Linked DNA regions of Kineococcus sp. NBC_00420. The protein of the gene in region 1 interacts with the protein of each later gene in a pairwise test. Links are inferred from orthologs where the notes say so. Each region holds a gene or a part of one and is shown on either strand. Other genes may lie near its edges. The genes, in order: nth and aceE.

The links.
Region 2: the proteins of nth (region 1) and aceE interact in binary tests that used the Escherichia coli proteins (3 or more experiments, as listed by UniProt). The link is inferred for Kineococcus sp. NBC_00420 from one-to-one orthologs.

What each region holds. Positions count from the first base shown.
Region 1 is NZ_CP107930.1:3,408,857-3,417,581, reverse strand. What follows is about bases 5,612-8,384. They hold nth (endonuclease III), read left to right. Parts: upstream 5,612-6,526; coding sequence 6,527-7,243; downstream 7,244-8,384. Other genes in these bases: OG218_RS16765 (MarP family serine protease), read left to right, coding at 7,893-8,384; OG218_RS16770 (NUDIX hydrolase), read left to right, coding at 7,240-7,896; OG218_RS16780 (hypothetical protein), read right to left, coding at 5,758-6,336; OG218_RS16785 (Crp/Fnr family transcriptional regulator), read right to left, coding at 5,612-5,619. Also shown: OG218_RS16815 (GOLPH3/VPS74 family protein), read right to left, coding at 1-115; OG218_RS16810 (penicillin-binding protein), read right to left, coding at 213-2,693; OG218_RS16805 (WhiB family transcriptional regulator), read left to right, coding at 2,997-3,350; OG218_RS16800 (hypothetical protein), read left to right, coding at 3,432-3,596; OG218_RS16795 (RidA family protein), read left to right, coding at 3,593-4,054; OG218_RS16790 (MBL fold metallo-hydrolase), read left to right, coding at 4,056-4,790; more of OG218_RS16785, read right to left, coding at 4,894-5,611; more of OG218_RS16765, read left to right, coding at 8,385-8,725. UniProt on the Escherichia coli protein: DNA repair enzyme that has both DNA N-glycosylase activity and AP-lyase activity. The DNA N-glycosylase activity releases various damaged pyrimidines from DNA by cleaving the N-glycosidic bond, leaving an AP (apurinic/apyrimidinic) site.
Region 2 is NZ_CP107930.1:4,685,339-4,694,507, reverse strand. Bases 3,951-7,167 are described here. They hold aceE (pyruvate dehydrogenase (acetyl-transferring), homodimeric type), read left to right. Parts: upstream 3,951-4,270; coding sequence 4,271-6,967; downstream 6,968-7,167. Other genes in these bases: OG218_RS22945 (hypothetical protein), read left to right, coding at 6,986-7,167; fdhD (formate dehydrogenase accessory sulfurtransferase FdhD), read left to right, coding at 3,951-4,135. Outside these bases: OG218_RS22985 (bifunctional RNase H/acid phosphatase), read right to left, coding at 1-409; OG218_RS22980 (zinc ribbon domain-containing protein), read right to left, coding at 412-1,155; OG218_RS22975 (Nif3-like dinuclear metal center hexameric protein), read right to left, coding at 1,164-2,027; OG218_RS22965 (redoxin domain-containing protein), read right to left, coding at 2,149-2,616; OG218_RS22960 (DUF3052 domain-containing protein), read right to left, coding at 2,622-3,050; more of fdhD, read left to right, coding at 3,251-3,950; more of OG218_RS22945, read left to right, coding at 7,168-7,423; OG218_RS22940 (hypothetical protein), read right to left, coding at 7,425-8,117; OG218_RS22935 (PucR family transcriptional regulator), read left to right, coding at 8,277-9,169. UniProt on the Escherichia coli protein: Component of the pyruvate dehydrogenase (PDH) complex, that catalyzes the overall conversion of pyruvate to acetyl-CoA and CO(2).

The DNA.
Region 1 (8,725 bases):
CGAGCAGCACGGCTCCGGGCAGGACAGCGCGCAGGCGGGTCGCGTCCGTCAGCGGACGCCCCGTCTCCGGGTTCAGCAGGAGCAACGTCACGTCGTCCACGAGGGGTGTGTCCACGCCCCCAGCCAACCAAGGACGCGACGGGTGGGACCACCCCCCCGAAAGGAGGACGGGCCGGACGGGGAGAGTCCCCCGTCCGGCCCGTCTCCGCCCCTCAGTTCGTCGGGAGGGCGGGGAGGTCGGGCAGCGGCGGCAGTTCCGTCGGGAGCTGGATCCCGGGGCTGTCGCTCGACGGCGGGGCCGACGGCTCCTGCGTCGGGACCGGCGCCGGGCCGGAGCTGCGGGTGATGGTGATGACCGAACCGGCCGCGGCGGAGCGGGCGCTCTGCGAGGCGACGAGGCCCTTGTCGACGTTGGAGGTCACCGAACCCCCCACCTTTACCTGGAACCCGGCCGCCTGCAGCGCGCTCTTGGCCGAGGACACGCTGCGACCGACGACGCTCGGGACCTTGATCCTGCCGTCGGAGGTCGTCGTCTTGAGGCCCTGGTTGGTGCCCGGCGTGAAGCCGACCGTCGGGAGGTTCATCTGGTCGGAAGCCGTTCCCACGATGGCCTTCCAGGTCGGAGCCGAGATCGTGCCACCGAAGATGGTGCGGCGACCACGACCGTTGATCCGATCCCTGTTCAGTGGCCTCGTGCCGTCGGCGTGACCCATCCACACCGCCGAGGACAGCTGCGGGGTGTACCCCACGAACCAGGCGTCCGAGTTCTCGTTGGTGGTGCCCGTCTTGCCGGCGGCCGGACGGTCGATGCGGGCCGCCGTTCCGGTCCCACCCGAGATGACGCCCTGGAGGGCCTCGGTGACGTTGCGGGCGACGTTCGGGTCGAGGACGGACTTGCAGTCCGCACTGGGGATGTTCATCGGCTGGCCGTTGGTGTCGAGCACCTCGACGATCGCGATCGGCTTGCAGAAGGTTCCGTCCGCCGCGAAGGTCGCGTAGGCCCCGGCCATGGCGAGCGGGGCGATCTCGTTGACCCCGAGGGTCAGCGACGGGCTGACGTAGAGGTCGGAGTTGACCCCGCCCTCCACGTCGTTGGTGTTGCTCATGTCGCTGGCCTTCTGCTTCGGGATGCTCCCGTTGGCCGGGTTGGCCAGGTGCACACCCATCGACTGTGCCGTCGCTGCGATGTTGCAGAGGTCCAGGGACTTCTCCATGGTCACGTAGGCCGTGTTCACGGAGTCCGCGGTCGCCTTGCGGATGGACATGGGGCCACCCTCGTGCGACTCCGAGTTCGAGTACGGGTAGATCTTCGAGTCCCGCGACTTGACCCCGCACGCCGTGAACTGGCTGAAGGGGTCCGATCCGTTGAACGGCGCGTTGATCGTGCTGTCGATGGACTTCCCGGCCTTCAACCACTCCGCCAACGTGAACGCCTTGAACGACGAACCGGTCTGGAAACCGTTGCCGCCGTTGTACATCTTGTCGACGTTGTAGTTGATCGTCGTGACACCGGTCTGATCCGTGTCCAAGGAGAAGGTCGTGTCCTGCGCCATCGCCAGGATCTGCCCGGTCCCGGGCTGGACGACGGACGCCGCCATCCGCGGGCTCTGGCCCGGGTTGACGCCACCGTTCACTGCGTTCTGGGTCGTGATCTGGACCTGCGGGTTCAGCGTCGTCTTGACCGTCAGCCCACCGGTGCGCAGGAGCTTCTTGCGGTCGTCCGCGGTCGCGCCGAAGGCCGCGTCGGTCTCGACGATGCGGGTCACGTAATCGCAGAAGTAGGCGGCGGATCCGGCGTTGATGCAGCCCTGCTGGCTGCGCTGGGTGTCCAGGACGAGCGGGGAGGCGACAGCGGCGTCGTGGTCGGCCTGGGAGATCTTGCCCAGTTCGAGCATCCGGTTCAGCACGACGTTGCGTCGCGCGACTGAAGCGTCGGGGTACTTCACCGGGTTGAAGGCCACGGGGTTCTGCACGAGACCGGCCAGCAGGGCCGACTCCGGCAGCGTCAGCTCGGCCGCGGTCTTGTTGAAGTAGAAGCGGGCCGCGGCTTCGACGCCGTAGACGCCGTTGTAGAAGTACGCGACGTTCAGGTACCCGGCGAGGATGTCGTTCTTCGACATCTCCTTCTCGACCCCGATGGCGAGCTTCATCTCGCGCAGCTTGCGGGCGTAGCCCTCGGTCCCGTCGGCGGTCGTCGCGGCGGCGGCGGCCTCGGTGTCACCTTGCTCGACGGCCTGCTCGACGAGGATGTTCTTCACGTACTGCTGAGTGATCGTCGACGCGCCCTGGGTGCCCCCGCCGCCGGCGTTGGAGGCGAGCGCGCGGGCGATGCCCTTCATGTCGATGGCGCCGTGCTCGTAGAAGCGGTAGTCCTCGATCGCGACGATGGAGTCGCGCATGACCGGCGCGATCTGGTCGAAGCCCACGACGACGCGGTTCTGGTCGTAGACCCGCGCCATCACCGTGTTGTCGGAGTAGAGGATCGTCGTCGCCTCCGACAGCGTCTGGTCGCCCAGGTCGGCCGGCAGCTCGTCGAAGATGTTGACCCCCGCGCTCGTCAGGCTGCCGCTGAACGCGACGGCCGGGACGACGAGCCCCGCCGTGAGCACACCGGCCACGGCGCTGACGGCCGCGAAGGCGGCGAGCAGGCGCAGGACGGGACGCCGCCGGTGAGCGGTGGGGGGAGGAGCCATGCCGACAGGGTAAGCGCCGGGCCGTTCCGGGTCGGGGCATCCACGGGTCCTCCGCGAGCGCTTCGCAGGATCGTGACCGCAACGCAACTCTGCGTTGATCTGTGTGGGTGACGAGTCGGTAGCTCGAAGTGACTACCCATGTTCATCACAAGATGCTCTGGGGAAGAGCCCCTCGCCGAGCCTACGCTGCAGACGTGCCCGACGTGGGGCACTCAGGGGGATTCACAGGTATCGCTCGATCCGGGGGGAAACCGGTGCTCGCAGAGCACCGGACCGGGGGGGGCGTCGACGGGAGGGGCCGTCATGGCGTGGACGTTGGAATGGGCTAGTCGCGGGGCCTGCAAGGCCACCGAAGCCGACGAGCTGTTCGTGCAGGGCTCGGCGCAGAACCGCGCCAAGCAGATCTGCGGGGGGTGCCCCGTGCGCACCGAGTGCCTGGCCGATGCGCTGGACAGCCGCATCGAGTTCGGGGTCTGGGGCGGCATGACCGAACGTGAACGGCGTGCGCTGCTCAAGCGCCGCCCGAACGTGCAGTCGTGGCGCCGTCTGCTCGAGACCGCGCGGGACGCGGCCCTGGGCATCGACGGGGCCGAGGTCACCGGGTCGGGCACCGCGGTGCCCGAGATCTCGCTCGTCGGGGTCCCCGCCGCCGTCTGAGCACGCGGCGTTCGAGCGCGTCGCCGCCACCCGTGAGCGCCCCCGGTCCCTCGGGACCGGGGGCCCACTAGGTTGGCGCCCATGAAGACATGGGAGTACGCCACCATCCCGCTGATCGTCCACGCGACGAAGCAGATCCTCGACCAGTGGGGCGCCGACGGCTGGGAGCTCGTGACGGTCCTCACCGGACCCGGTGGCAACGGCCTGGTCGCCTACCTCAAGCGCCCGATGGGCGCCGACGCGTGAGCACGACGGAACGGCTGGCCGAACTCGGCCTGACGTTGCCGCCCGTCGCCGCGCCCGTCGCCTCCTACGTGCCCGCCGTCCGTGACGGCGACCTCGTCTTCACCTCCGGTCAGCTGCCGTTCGTGGACGGGAAGCTCGCCGTGACCGGCAAGGTCGGCGGGAGCGTCGACGCGGACACCGCCCAGCAGCTCGCCGCGACGTGCGCGCTCAACGCCATCGCGGCCGCCGCGAGCGTCATCGGGTCGGTCGACGACATCGTGCAGGTCGTCAAGGTCGTGGGCTTCGTCGCCAGCGACCCGTCCTTCACCGGTCAGCCCGGCGTGATCAACGGTGCGTCCGACCTGCTCCGCGAGGTCTTCGGCGACGCCGGCCAGCACGCCCGCAGCGCCGTCGGGGTGGCCGTGCTGCCGCTCGACTCCCCCGTCGAGGTCGAGATCGTCGTGCGGGTCCGTTCCTGACGTGACCCCTCCCGGCCCCTGGACAGGTGGTCCGGTCACCGACCGGGCCACCTGCGTCCTGGAGCCCAACCCCGGGCCGATGACGCTGGACGGGACGAACACCTGGCTGCTGGCCGCCCCCGGCTCCTCCGACGTCGTCGTCGTGGACCCGGGCGAGGACGACCCCGGCCACCGGGCCGCGATCACGCAGGCCCTGGCGGGACGGGCCGTGGCGCTCGTCGTCGCCACCCACCACCACCTCGACCACGTCGGCGGGCTCGCCGCGTTCGTCGCCGACCACCCCGCCCCCGTCGTACGGACCGCGGGTGAGCACGTGGTCGCGGGGCTGTCGCTCACGGTCCTCGCGACTCCCGGCCACACCGCCGACTCGATCAGCGTGCTGCTGGAGAGCGGCGAGCTCCTGACCGGCGACACCCTGCTCGGCCGCGGCAGCACGGTCATCGCCGACGACGGCGACCTCGGTGCCTACCTGACGTCACTGCGGACGCTGATCGACCTGGACGCGACCGTCGTCCTCCCCGGCCACGGCCCCGCCCGCCCGGACGCCCACGCCGCTCTGGAGACGCAGTTGGCGCACCGGCTCGAGCGGCTGGAGCAGGTCCGCGCCGCCGTCGCCGCGGGAGCCTCAACGCCGGAGGAGGTCACCCTCGCCGTGCACGGCGAGCTCGCCGGCCCCCTCGCCCGCGCTGCCGTGCTCTCGATCCGCGCCCAGCTCACCCACCTGCGACTCCCCTAGCGCGCGGAAACAACACTTTCCGCCCCGGAGGAGCCTCTACGAGGGCGGAAAGTGTTGTTTCCGCGCGATCCGGGGGCGCAACGCGTCGGAGGGACGCGACGGGTCAGCGGGCGCGACGGGCCAGTCGCTCGATGTCGTGCAGCACGACGGCCCGCGCTTCCAGCCGCAGCCACCCGCGGGAGGCAAAGTCGGCGAGCGCCTTGTTCACCGTCTCCCGCGACGCGCCGACGAGCTGCGCGAGTTCCTCCTGGGTCAGGTCGTGGGCGACGAGCTGACCGTCGGCGATGGGCCGGCCGAAGCGGCGGGAGAGGTCGAGCAGGGCCTTCGCGACGCGGCCGGGGACGTCGGTGAAGACGAGGTCGGCCAGGGTCACGTTGGTGCGGCGCAAGCGCTGGGCCAGCGCCTGCAGCAGGTGCTTGGCGACCTCGGGACGCCGGGCGAGCCAGCGCATCATGTCGTCGTGGCCGAGAGCGATGAGCTCGGACTCGGACACGGCGCGCGCCGAGGAGGTGCGGGGTCCGGGGTCGAAGAGGGAGAGCTCGCCGAACATCTCGCCGGGGCCCAGGACGGCGAGGAGGTTCTCCCGGCCGTCGGGCCAGCTGCGGACGAGCTTGATCTTGCCGGTGCGCACGACGTAGACGCGCTCCCCCGGCTCGCCCTCGCCGAAGAGCTGCTCACCCCGGTCGAGGTGGACGGCCTCCATCGTCTCCAGCAGTTCGCCCGCGGCCTCGTCGTCGAGGGCGGCGAACAGCGGGGCGCGACGGACGACGTCGCCGGGGCGGTCGCCGAGGCGTTCGTCGAGACGGTCGGCACCCGGGGCGCCGTCGATCTGCCCGTAGTCCACCGACCGACCTCCTCTGCTGTCGTGACGCGCGTCACCTCGACACGGCCTTCCGACAGTCTGCCGCACGATCCTGGCGAGGGAGCGGTGGGGAGCGACCGTAGGTACCGGAACTAAGCGCCGGAACTAGGAGCCGGAACGGTGGAACAGCGCGCGGGCACGTTCCGCGAGGACGTCGGTCGCCACGGCCAGTTCGGCCAGGAGGGCCGTGTCGTAGTCGGCGAGGCGCTGCTGGGCGAAGGACAGTTCCTGCAGCTGCTCGTTCAGCCCGGGCGCTCCGAGCGGGCGTTCGAGGACGAGGAGTCCGCGCAGGCCGTGGGCCGGGTCGAGAGCGTGGGCGCCGGTGACGTCGGGCAGCAGGGTGTCCCCCGCGGTGGTGCCGGAGAGCAGCTGGTCGAGGGGGCCGCCGTGCGCGGCGGCCTCGAGCGGCACGTGCAGCTCCTCCGGGCCGCAGGCCGAGGCGACGAGCAGGTCGAGGCGGGCCCGCACGAGCCGGCTCCAGTGCTGGACGCGGCGCAGCTCCTCCTGCAGCAGCCCGCGTCGGCGGCGCAGCGCGGGCAGCGGCAGCTCCGCGAGCTCGACGCGGACCGCGTTGCGGCAGCGCAGCGCGTCGGCGTCCTCCAGGACACCGCTCAGGACGGGTCGGAGGTAGGCCTCCAGCAGGTCGATCTCGGAGGTGCGGTCGGGTTCGCCGTCGTGCTGCATGCCAGGGATGTCGTCTCCCTCCCGGGAGCGCTTGACGGGGTGTCACCCTCCCGGTCGTCTCCCGTCACCCGACCGCACCTGTGGCACGGGGCAACGGTTTCCGGAGGTCACCCGTGGAGGGTGTGCAGAACTCGTGCCCCGGCCGGGACGGACGGGTGATCACCCGGCCCCTCCGACGTAGGGTCCAAGGGTGGAGACCGAGCTGGCCCGGACCCGACGAGCCCGCCGGGTCCACCGGGCGCTGGCGCTGCGCTACCCCGACGCGCACTGCGAGCTCGACTTCACCAGCCCGTTCGAACTGCTGGTCGCGACGATCCTCTCGGCGCAGTGCACCGACGCCCGGGTCAACCAGGTCACGCCGGCGCTGTTCGCCCGCTACCCGAGCGCCACCGACCTGGCCGCGGCCGAGCGCTCCGAGCTCGAGGGCCTGATCCAGCCGACCGGGTTCTTCCGGGCCAAGTCCGACGCGCTGCTGAAGATGTCGGCCCAGCTCGTCGCCGAGCACGGCGGGGAGGTCCCCCCGCGCCAGGCCGACCTGGTGAAGCTCGCGGGGGTCGGGCGCAAGACGGCCAACGTCGTCCTGGGCGACGCGTTCGGCGTCCCCGGCCTGACCGTCGACACCCACGTCGGACGGTTGTCGCGCCGACTCGGGTTCACCACCCACGAGGACCCGGTGAAGGTCGAGACCGACCTGGCCGGGCTCATCCCGCGCACGGACTGGACGATGTTCAACCACCGGATGATCTTCCACGGCCGCCGGACGTGTCACAGCCGCCGGCCCGCGTGCGGCGCGTGCCCGGTCGCCCGGCTCTGCCCGTCCGCGGGGATCGGTGAGAACGACCCGGTGCGGGCGGCGAAGCTCGTGAAGCAGGGCCCCCCGGGTGTCGCCGTGGCGGCGACGGCGTGATCCCCGACTGGCTGGAACCGCTCGCCACCCGGCTCCCGACCCTCACCGTGGCCGACCTGGACTGGCGCGTGGACCGCACCGGGACCGGGCGTCCGGCCGCCGTCCTCGTCCTGCTCGCCGACGGCCCGGCCGGCCCGGAGGTCCTGCTCACCGAACGCGCCGGGACGTTGCGCCAGCACTCCGGTCAGGTCGCCTTCCCCGGGGGCCGCAGCGACCCGGGCGACGCCGACGCCGCGGCCACCGCGCTGCGCGAGGCCGAGGAGGAGACGGGACTGGACCCCGCGGGGGTCGAGGTCCTGGGCGCGCTGCCGCCGTTGCTGCTGGCCCACTCCGGTCACGAGGTGACCCCGGTGATCGCGCACTGGCGCGAGCCCGCCCCGGTCGGCCCGGTCGACCCCGAGGAGGTGGCCCGGGTGGAACGCGTCCCGCTGTCGGAGCTGCTCGCCGACGACGCCCGGCTCACCCTGCGCGGCCCGGGCGGCTACGTCGGGCCCGCGTTCGCCGTCCGCGGGCTGCTGGTCTGGGGTTTCACGGCCGAGGTCCTCGTCCGGGTCCTGGCCTTCGGCGGCCTCGACCGTCCCGCCGGTGAGGCGGGCGGGGGTTCCGCGCTGACGCTGCAGCAGGCCCTGGACCGCGCCGGAGCCCGCGCGTGACGTCGTCGGACGTCCTCGACGTCGCCCTGCTGGTGCTGGTGCTGGTCCAGGTCGTCGCCGGGTACCGGGAGGGGTTGCTCATCGGGCTGGCGGGTCTCGTCGGTCTGGTCGGTGGCGCGGCCGTCGGGGTCGCGTGGTTGCCGCACCTCGTCGCCGGCTGGACGCCGGGGGTGCGCCGCACGCTCGTGGTGGTGCTCGGGACGCTGGTGCTGGCCGTGCTGGGCCGTCTCGTCCTGAGCTTCGTCGGGGCCCGGTTGCGCTCCCACGTCCGCTGGCGACCGGCGCGCTTCGCCGACGCCGTGCTCGGCGCGGTCGCGGGCCTCGTCGCGACGCTGCTGGTGGTCTGGGTCGTGGCGGGGGCGGCGCGGACGGCTCCGCTGCCCCGGGTGGTGCAGGCCGTGACCGGGTCGCGGGTCGTCGGGGCCCTCGACGGCGTCGTGCCCGTGAGCACCGGCAGCCTGCTCTCGACGTTCTGGGCCGCGGCCCAGGCCAACGGGTTCCCGCGGGTCTTCACCGGTCTCGACGCGGAGCCGATCACGCCCATCGCCGCCCCCGACCCCCTCCCCGGCACCGAGGGGCTGCAGGCGGCCGCGGGCAGCGTCGTGAAGGTCACCGGGGTGGCGACGACGTGCCGGCGCGGGCTGGAAGGCAGCGGTTTCGTGGTCGACCGGGTCGGGGACTCGGCGCGGGTCGTCACCAACGCCCACGTCGTCGCGGGGGTCAGCGATCCCCTCGTCCAGCCCGGTGGCGTGGGCCGGCAGTACCCGGCGAGCGTCGTCGCCTACGACCCCGGGCTCGACCTCGCCGTCCTCGACGTCCCCGGCCTCGA
Region 2 (9,169 bases), 1.3 Mb from region 1 along the record:
CCGCGGCCGCGTCCATGGCCTCGTTGGCGAGACGGTCGGCGTGGGAGTTCTGCGCCCGCGGGATCCAGCCGAAGTCCACCAGACCCGGCCGGACCAGCGCGCGGGCCTCCTGGGCCAGGGTGCGCATGTCGGCGTGCTTGATCTGCCAGCGTCCCGACATCTGCTCCACGACGAGCTTGGAGTCCATCCGGACCTCGATCCGCGCGTCCGGGTCGATGGCGTGCGCCGCCCGCAACCCCGCGACCAGTCCGCGGTACTCGGCGACGTTGTTGGTGGCCCGCCCGATCGACTCCGCGACCTCGGCGAGGACCTCACCGCTCGTCGCGTCCTTCACGACGGCGCCGAAGCCGGCCGGTCCCGGGTTGCCCCGGGAGCCGCCGTCGGCCTCGATCCGCAGCACGCGGGCCATCCTCAGAGACCCGACTGGTCCGTGCGCACGAGGATCCGCCCGCACTCCTCGCAGAACACGATCTCGTCGGAGGGCGAGGACCGGATCGTGGAGATGTCGGAGGCGTTGAGGTCGAGGTGGCACCCCTCGCACCGACGGGCCCGCAGCATCGCCGCACCGACCCCGCTGCGGGGTGCGCGGACCTTCTCGTAGAGGGCCACGAGGGCGTCGTCGATCCCCATGACGATGGCCTGGCGGCGCGCCAGGGTGGCGGTCTCCTCACCGGCGATGGCCGCGAGCGCCGCGTCGCGACGTTCGGTGACGTCGGCGATCTGCTCGGCGAGCTCGCTGTCGGTGGTGGTGAGCTCGGCCGCGGCGAACTGGACCTGCTCGAGGCGCTCCATGACCACGAGCTCCTCGTCCTCCAGCACCCCCTGCCGGCGTCCGAGGGACTCGAGCTCGTGCTCCAGGGCGGCGGCGTCCTTGGCCGAGACCCCGCCGGACTGCAGCCGCTTGGTGTTGCGGTCGGCGCGGTCGCGGACCTGCGCGACGTCACCCTCGGCCTTCGCGACCAGTCGTTCGACGTCGCTGACGAGGGTGCGGGCGGCGACGAGCATGTCCGCCGAACGACGGCGTTCCTTCTCGAGGCCGTCCAGCTCGACCTGCTCGGGCAGCGTCCTGCGACGGTGCGCGAGCTGTGCGAGACGGGTGTCGATGGCTTGCAGGTCCAGCAGTCGCTGCTGGTCGATCGCCGGAGCCTTCGGCATGCGCCGGCTCACTCTCCTCGGCTGGGGACGCGCAACGTCCAGGGGTCGGTGCGCGTGGTGGACACGTGGGCGACCACCGTACGGCCGAGAGCGGCCAACGCCACCACCAGGCGGTCCGCGCACCCCGCCAGCCACGGCCACTCGCTGGCCCAGTGGGCGACGTCGACGAGGTACGGGCGCCCGTCCTCGAAGCCCGCCCGCTCGCGGGCCTCGGAGGCGGGGTGGTGGCGCAGGTCGGCCGTGACGTAGACGTCGGCGCCGCTGGCCCGGACCTGGTCGAAGAGGCTGTCGCCCGATCCCCCGCAGACGGCGACCCGCTGGACCATCGCGTCGGCGTCCCCCGCGACGCGGACGCCCTGCTCGGTCTCGAGCAACGCCTGGGCCACGCGGTCGGCGAAGTCCCCGAGCCGTTCGGGGACGGCGAGGTTGCCGACGCGACCGATCCCGAGCTCCGGGTGCCCCGGCAGCGGGTCCAGCGGGACGAGGTCGTCGAGGTCGAGGACGCGCGCGAGGGCGTCGGAGACGCCGGGGGCGCCGGCGTCGGCGTTGGTGTGGGCGACGTAGATCGCCAGTCCGGAGCGGATCGCGCGGTGCAGGACACCGCCCTTGAACGTCGTGGCCGCGATCGAGTTCACCGGCCGCAGCAGCAGCGGGTGGTGGGTGACGAGCAGGTCCGCCCCGGCGGCGATGGCCTCCTCCACGACGGCCTCGACGGGGTCGACCGCGAAGTGGACCCGGCGCACCGGCACGCTCGGGTCACCGCAGACGAGACCGACGGCGTCCCAGGACTGCGCCCATTCCAGCGGGTGCATCGCCTCGAGGGCGTCGGTCACCTGGCGCAGGGTGGGGGGCTCGCCGTCCGGGGAGATCACGGGGGCTGACCCTAGCGGTCGGGCGGGCGCTACGGTGGTCCGGTTGGGGCCTGTAGCTCAGTTGGTAGAGCACCGCGCTTACACCGCGGCTGTCGTCGGTTCGAGCCCGGCCGGGCCCACCTCAGAGCTGGTCGAGCGCGCTCAGGTGCGTCGCCAGGGACCGGGGCGCGCCGAGTTCCCCGCGCAGGCTCCAGCGCACGGTGTCGTCGACGACCAGCAGCGACACGCGCTGCGACACGCCGAGGTCCTCGTCGAAGGCGCCCAGGTCGCGGGACACCGTCCCGTGCGGCCAAAAGTCGCTGAGCAGCGGGAAGGGGTAGAACCGGTCCTCGGCCCAGGCCTTCAGGGACGTCACGGGATCGCAGGACAGCGCGGCGACCTGCACGCCCGCGTCGTCGAAGCGCTCGATCTCGAAGGCGAGGGAGCCGAGCTCGGCCGTGCAGTGCGTCGAGAACGCGGCCGGCACGAGGACCAGAAGCGCGGGCCCCTGGGCCCACAGCTCACGCAGGGCCAGCCGCTCGCCGTGCTGGTCTGGCACCACCGCGTCCGGGACGGGGAAGAGGTCTCCCCGTCCCGGCGTGGTGCGCAGCTCGTTCAGCGACGGCCGTTCTTCGGCGTCGTCATGCGTGTCCCCGCCCAGTTGGCGGAGGCGCTCACGCTCGTCGTCGCGTGCAGGCCCGCCGTGGGGGCCGCTTCGTCGATCTCGGCCGCGGGGACGTGGCCCGCGCGGTTCTTCTTCGGCGTCAGGAGCCAGACGATGCCGCCGTCGGCGAGGTTGGTGATGGCGTCGACGAGTGCGTCCACCAGATCACCGTCACCCTCGCGGTACCAGCAGATCACGACGTCCGCGACGTCGTCGGCGTCCTCGTCGAGCAGCTCGCTGCCGACCAGGTCCTCGACGGCCTGCCGGAAGTCCTCGTCGACCTGCTCGTCCCAGCCGAACTCCTGGACCAGTTGCCCGGACTTGAAGCCCAGCTTGGCCACTGCAGCCTCATCGGCCGCAGGGTCCGCGGTCGCACCCACTCGTGTTCCTGCCTCTCTCAAGGCCCCACTCCCGGTCGGTGGGGACGCTGAACGTGCTCGTGACCTCCTAGTGCACCGGAGAGTGCACCCCCAGCGCAAGGCGAACCGCCCGCACGGTGGGATCACGACCCCATCACGACTCGTCCACCGATGCCGCGGCGGGGGCTGCCGGGAGGCCCCGGGGGTGGCACTCTGAGCACGTGGGAAGGGTCACCGTCCGTACGCGCACCGTCCGTCTCGACCTCGCCGAGGGGTCCGCCAGCGCCCGCCCGGACACCCTCGCGGTCGAGGAACCGCTGCAGCTCGAGGTCGACGGCGAGCAGCTGACGGTCACGATGCGCACCCCCGGCGACGACGTCGACCTCGCGCTGGGCTTCCTGCACGCCGAGGGCCTGCTGACCGGCGCCGACGACGTGGTCCAGGCGATCCACTGCACCGACGTGGGCCCCGACGGCGAACCGACGTACAACCTGCTCCGGATCACCGCCCGTCCCGGCAGCCGGCTCGCCGGTCCGCGGGTGGCCCGGCCCTTCACGACGACGTCGGCCTGCGGGGTCTGCGGCTCGGCCAGCGTCGAGGACGTCCTCGCCCGCGTCCCCGCCCCGCTGCACGAGGACGCGGTCGCGCTGCGCACCGACGTCCTCGCCGTGATGCCCGACACGTTGCGCGCGGCGCAGGCGACCTTCGAGCGCACCGGCGGGCTGCACGCGGCGGGACTGTTCGACGCCGACGGCACCCTGCTCTGCCTGCGTGAGGACGTCGGCCGGCACAACGCCGTCGACAAGGTCGTCGGCTGGGGCCTGCGGGAGGGGCGCCTCCCGTTGCGCGGCAAGGTGTTGGTCGTCTCCGGACGCGCGTCCTTCGAACTCGTCCAGAAGGCCGCGATGGCCGGGGTGCCCGTCCTGGCGGCGGTGTCCGCCCCCTCCTCGCTCGCCGTCTCACTGGCCCGGGAGGTGGGGATGACGCTCCTGGGTTTCGTCCGTCCCCCGCGCGCCAACGCCTACTCCCGGGAGGACCGGCTGGTCCCTCCCGGGGCGCCGGAGGAGACCGGGGTGGGTCGGTGTCCGACGTCGGTCCTAACCTGAGTCCAGGAAGAGCTGGGCCCCCGCGGCTTCCAACCGGACCGCGGGACCCTCGACGACAGCGGGAGGACCACCACCGTGGCCAGACGCGATGAGGCGGGCAACGGCCCCGCCGGCAAGGGACCCATCCTCAACGGGATGCCCTCGCAGTTGCCGGACATCGACCCCGAGGAGACGGCCGAGTGGCTCGCCTCCCTCGACGGCGTGGTCGACGACCGCGGGAGCACCCGAGCGCGCTACCTGATGCTGCAGCTGCTGCAGCGCGCCCGTGAGCGCCAGGTCGGCGTCCCGAGCCTGACGGCGACCGACTACATCAACACCATCGGCCCCGAGAGCGAACCCTGGTTCCCGGGCGACGAGGACGTCGAGCGCCGCTACCGCGCCTGGATCCGCTGGAACGCGGCGGTCATGGTGCACCGCGCGCAGCAGCCGGGCATCGGCGTCGGCGGCCACATCTCCACCTACGCCTCCTCCGCGACGCTGTACGAGGTGGGGTTCAACCACTTCTTCCGCGGCAAGGACCACGCGGGCGGTGGCGACCAGGTCTTCATCCAGGGCCACGCCTCCCCCGGGGTCTACGCCCGCGCCTTCCTCGAGGGCCGCCTCAGCGCGGAGCAGCTCGACGGCTTCCGCCAGGAGGTCTCCAAGGCCCCGAACGGGCTGCCGTCCTACCCCCACCCCCGGCTCATGCCGGACTTCTGGGAGTTCCCGACGGTCTCGATGGGTCTCGGCCCGGCGAACGCGATCTACCAGGCCCAGTTCAACCGGTACCTGCACAACCGCGGCATCAAGGACACCTCCCAGCAGCACGTCTGGGCCTACCTCGGCGACGGCGAGATGGACGAGCCGGAGTCGCGCGGCTTCGCCCAGCTCGCGGCCTACGAGGAGCTCGACAACCTCACGTTCGTCGTGAACTGCAACCTGCAGCGCCTCGACGGCCCGGTGCGCGGCAACGGGAAGATCGTCCAGGAGCTCGAGGCGTTCTTCCGCGGTGCCGGCTGGAACGTCATCAAGGTCCTCTGGGGCCGTGAGTGGGACACCCTGCTGGCCCAGGACAACCAGGGCGCCCTGGTGAACCTCATGAACGCCACCCCCGACGGGGACTACCAGACGTTCAAGGCCGAGAACGGCGCCTTCGTCAAGGAGAACTTCTTCGGGCGCGACCCGCGCACGGCGAAGCTCGTCGAGGGCATGTCCGACGACGAGGTCTGGAACCTCAAGCGCGGCGGCCACGACTACCGCAAGGTCTACGCGGCCTACCAGGCGGCGGTGAACCACACCGGTCAGCCGACGGTCATCCTGGCCAAGACCATCAAGGGGTACGGCCTCGGGCCGCACTTCGCGGGCCGCAACGCGACCCACCAGATGAAGAAGCTGACGCTGGAGGACCTCAAGCTCCTGCGCGACTCGCTGCGCATCCCGATCAGCGACGAGCAGCTCGAGAAGGACCCCTACCGCCCGCCGTACTACCACCCGGGTGAGGGCGACGAGTCGATCCAGTACCTGCGCAAGCGCCGAGCCGACCTCGGCGGGCCCGTCCCGCAGCGACGCGTCCAGCACGCTCCGCTGCACCTGCCGGGCGAGGACTCCTACAAGATCGCCGCCAAGGGGTCCGGCAAGCAGGAGATCGCCACCACCATGGCCTTCGTCCGCCTGCTCAAGGACCTCATGCGGGACAAGGAGTTCGGCAAGCGCGTCGTGCCCGTCATCCCCGACGAGGCCCGCACCTTCGGGATGGACTCGCTGTTCCCGACGATCAAGATCTACAACCCGCACGGGCAGCAGTACACCTCCGTGGACCGCGAGCTGATGCTCGCCTACAAGGAGGCCACCGACGGGCAGATCCTGCACGTGGGCATCAACGAGGGCGGTTCGATGGCCGCCTTCACCGCGGCCGGGTCGTCCTACGCCACGCACGGGCAGCCGATGGTCCCGATCTACGTCTTCTACTCGATGTTCGGGTTCCAGCGCACGGGCGACAACATCTGGGCCGCGGCCGACACCATGGCCCGCGGGTTCATGATCGGCGCGACGGCGGGACGCACGACGCTGACGGGTGAGGGCCTGCAGCACGCCGACGGCCACTCGCTGCTGCTCGCGGCGACGAACCCGGCGGTCGTGTCCTACGACCCCGCCTACGCCTACGAGATCGGCCACATCGTCAAGGACGGTCTGCGCCGGATGTACGGCGAGGACCCCGAGAACGTCATCTACTACCTGACGGTCTACAACGAGCCGATGATCCACCCGGCCGAACCGGCGGACGTGGACGTCGAGGGCATCCTGCGCGGCATGCACCGCATCTCCGTGGGCGAGGGCGACGGTCCCCGGACCCAGCTGCTCGCCTCCGGTGTCGGCGTGCCGTGGGCGCTGGAGGCCCAGCAGCTGCTGAAGGACGACTTCGGCGTCGTCGCCGACGTGTGGTCGGTGACGAGCTGGAACGAGCTGCGCCGCGACGGCCTGGAGAGCGACGAGCACGCGTTCCTCAACCCCGGTGAGGAACGTCGGGTGCCCTTCGTCGAGCAGAAGCTCGGGGAGACCACCGGCCCCGTCGTCGCGGTCAGCGACTGGATGCGTCAGGTGCCCGACCAGATCGCGCAGTGGGTCCCGGGCGACTTCGCCTCCCTGGGAGCCGACGGGTTCGGCCTGTCCGACACCCGCGCGGCGGCCCGTCGCCACTTCCACATCGACGGCCCCTCCGTCGCGGTCCGGGCCCTGGAGATGCTCGCCAAGCGCGGCGAGGTCGACTGGCGCGCACCGGGTCAGGCCATCGAGAAGTACGAGCTGCACAACGTCCGTGCCGGGCGCAGCGGCAACGCGGGCGGCGAGAGCTGATCCGGCGGTGACCACGCGATGAGCAGCCGGCAGCTGCTGCCCGAGGAGGTGGGGATCACCGTCCTCGGGCGGTTGCTGCTGGTCGGTCTCGGCGCCGGCGCGCTCATCGGGGGCGCGACCGGCGCCGTCCTCGGTGCGGGGACGGCGAGCGGCCCCTGGACCGAGGTGTACGTCTACCTCGGAGTGGTGGTCGGGCTCTTCGCCGGCGTGCTGACCCAGTCCGTGACCGCTCTCGTGGTGCACCTGGTGCACCACCGCGTGGCGTGGGGGACGGTGCAGCGCAGCGCCCTCGTGCCCCCCGTGCTGGCCTCGGGTGTCCTCGCGGTGCTGGCGGGCGATCCGCTGCCGGCCGACCTGGGCCTCGCGGGCGCCGTCGCCGCGGTGTCCCTGGCCGCGGTGGCGGCCGTCGCCACCGTGCGGTGGTGCCTGGCCCCCTACCCGCGGCCCCGGTGGTGACTCAGCGGCGCGCGCGATCCGCCCGGGCCAGGGCGTCCTCGAGCTCCGTGCGCAGCTGCACGACACGGCCGGTGTCCGGGTGGTCGGCGAGCGCCTTGAGGTGACGCCGCGCCTCGGCGAGGCGACCGGCGTCGATCGCGGCCGCCACCAGGTGACGGCCGGCGTCGAGGTCGTGGTCGCGCGGGCGCCAGTGCCCGACGCCGAGACTCAGGGCCTCGTCGTTCATCCCGGCCTCGCGCAAGCCCGCGAGCGCCGCGGCCAGGGCCTGTCCGCTGGTGTCGCGGTCGGCCGCGATGCCGAGCCGACGCAGGGCCGCGTCCCGGTCGTCGGTCAGCGAGAGCCGCCCGAGCACCAGCAACGGTCGCCACGCCCTGGGGCTCTGGGCGAGTTCCTCCGCGAGGGCCCACACCGCGTTGTCCGCGGCGCGCTGCACCTCGGCGGGGTCGGGGGTCGCGTCCTGCGACTCCCGTCCGCTCAGTTCCTCGTGGGCCAGGGCGGCGCGGGTGCGGACGAGCTCGGCCAGGGCGGCGAAGGCCCGTTCGTCGTTGGGGTCCTCGCGCAGCACCTCGCGCAGCTGGGCCTCGCCCAGCACCGCCTCGGCCTGCTTCGCCCGTCGACGCGGACGGCGGCTGGTCGGGCGGGCATCGGGAACGGTTGCGGGGCGCGGCGTGCGCCACCTGTCGAGCAGTCCCATGCGTCCCCTTCCGTGGACCCCCCGGGGAACGTCCCCGGAGGTCGTCGGGCGGGTCACCCGGGCTGACCCTAGCCCAGCCGGGGGAACCCGGCCCCTCGCGTGCACCCGGCACCCGCGGGCGACACCGGGGGTGGGCCCCCACGCCCTACGCTCGCGTGCGTGTCCACCGCCCGGTCCGAACTGTCCCCGCCGACGGTCCGACGCCTGGAAGCGGCCCAGGGATCCTTCGCCTCCGCGATCGCGGCCCGGATGGACTCCGCCCACCCCTGGTACGCGGCGCTGCCCGCGGACGAGCGTTCCTGGGTCGGTCTGGTCGCCCAGGCCGGGTTCGGCGACTTCCTGCGGTGGCTCTCCGAACCCGAGCCCGACGTCCTGGCCGGGATCGCGGTCTTCGGGACGGCGCCGCGGGAGCTGATGCGCTCGGTGACCCTGCAGCAGACGGTGGAGCTCGTCCGGACCGCGATCACGGTCGTGGAGGAGGGACTGGACGCGGTCGTCGGCGACGGTCACCCGGCGGAGCAGGTCATCGCCCGCCAGGCCCTGCTGCGCTACTCCCGCGAGGTCGCCTTCGCCGCGGCCGCCGTCTACGCCCGGGCCGCGGAGGCCCGCGGCGCGTGGGACGCGCGGCTGGAGGCGCTGGTCGTCGACGCGGTGCTGCGTGGCGACGGCGAGGACACCATCGCCTCCCGCGCGGCGGCGCTGGGCTGGAGCCTCGACGAGTCGACGACCGTGGTCATCGGTCCCTCCGGCGAGACCTCCGCCGGCGCGGTGGCCCGGATCCGGACGCTGGCCCGCGCGGCGGGCGGCGAGGCGCTCGTCGGCGTGCAGGGTGACCGCCTCGTCGTCGTCCTCACCGGCGGACTGGACGTGCAGGCGACGGCGGAGCAGCTGGCGCGCAGCGAGTTCGGGCCCGGGCCGGTGGTCGTCGGGCCCACCGTCGCGACGTTGCCCGTCGCCGCGCGCTCGGCCCGGGCGGCGCTCGCGGGGGTCGTCGCGGCCCGCGCGTGGCCGGAGGCCCCCCGGCCGGTGCTGGCCGACGACCTGCTCCCCGA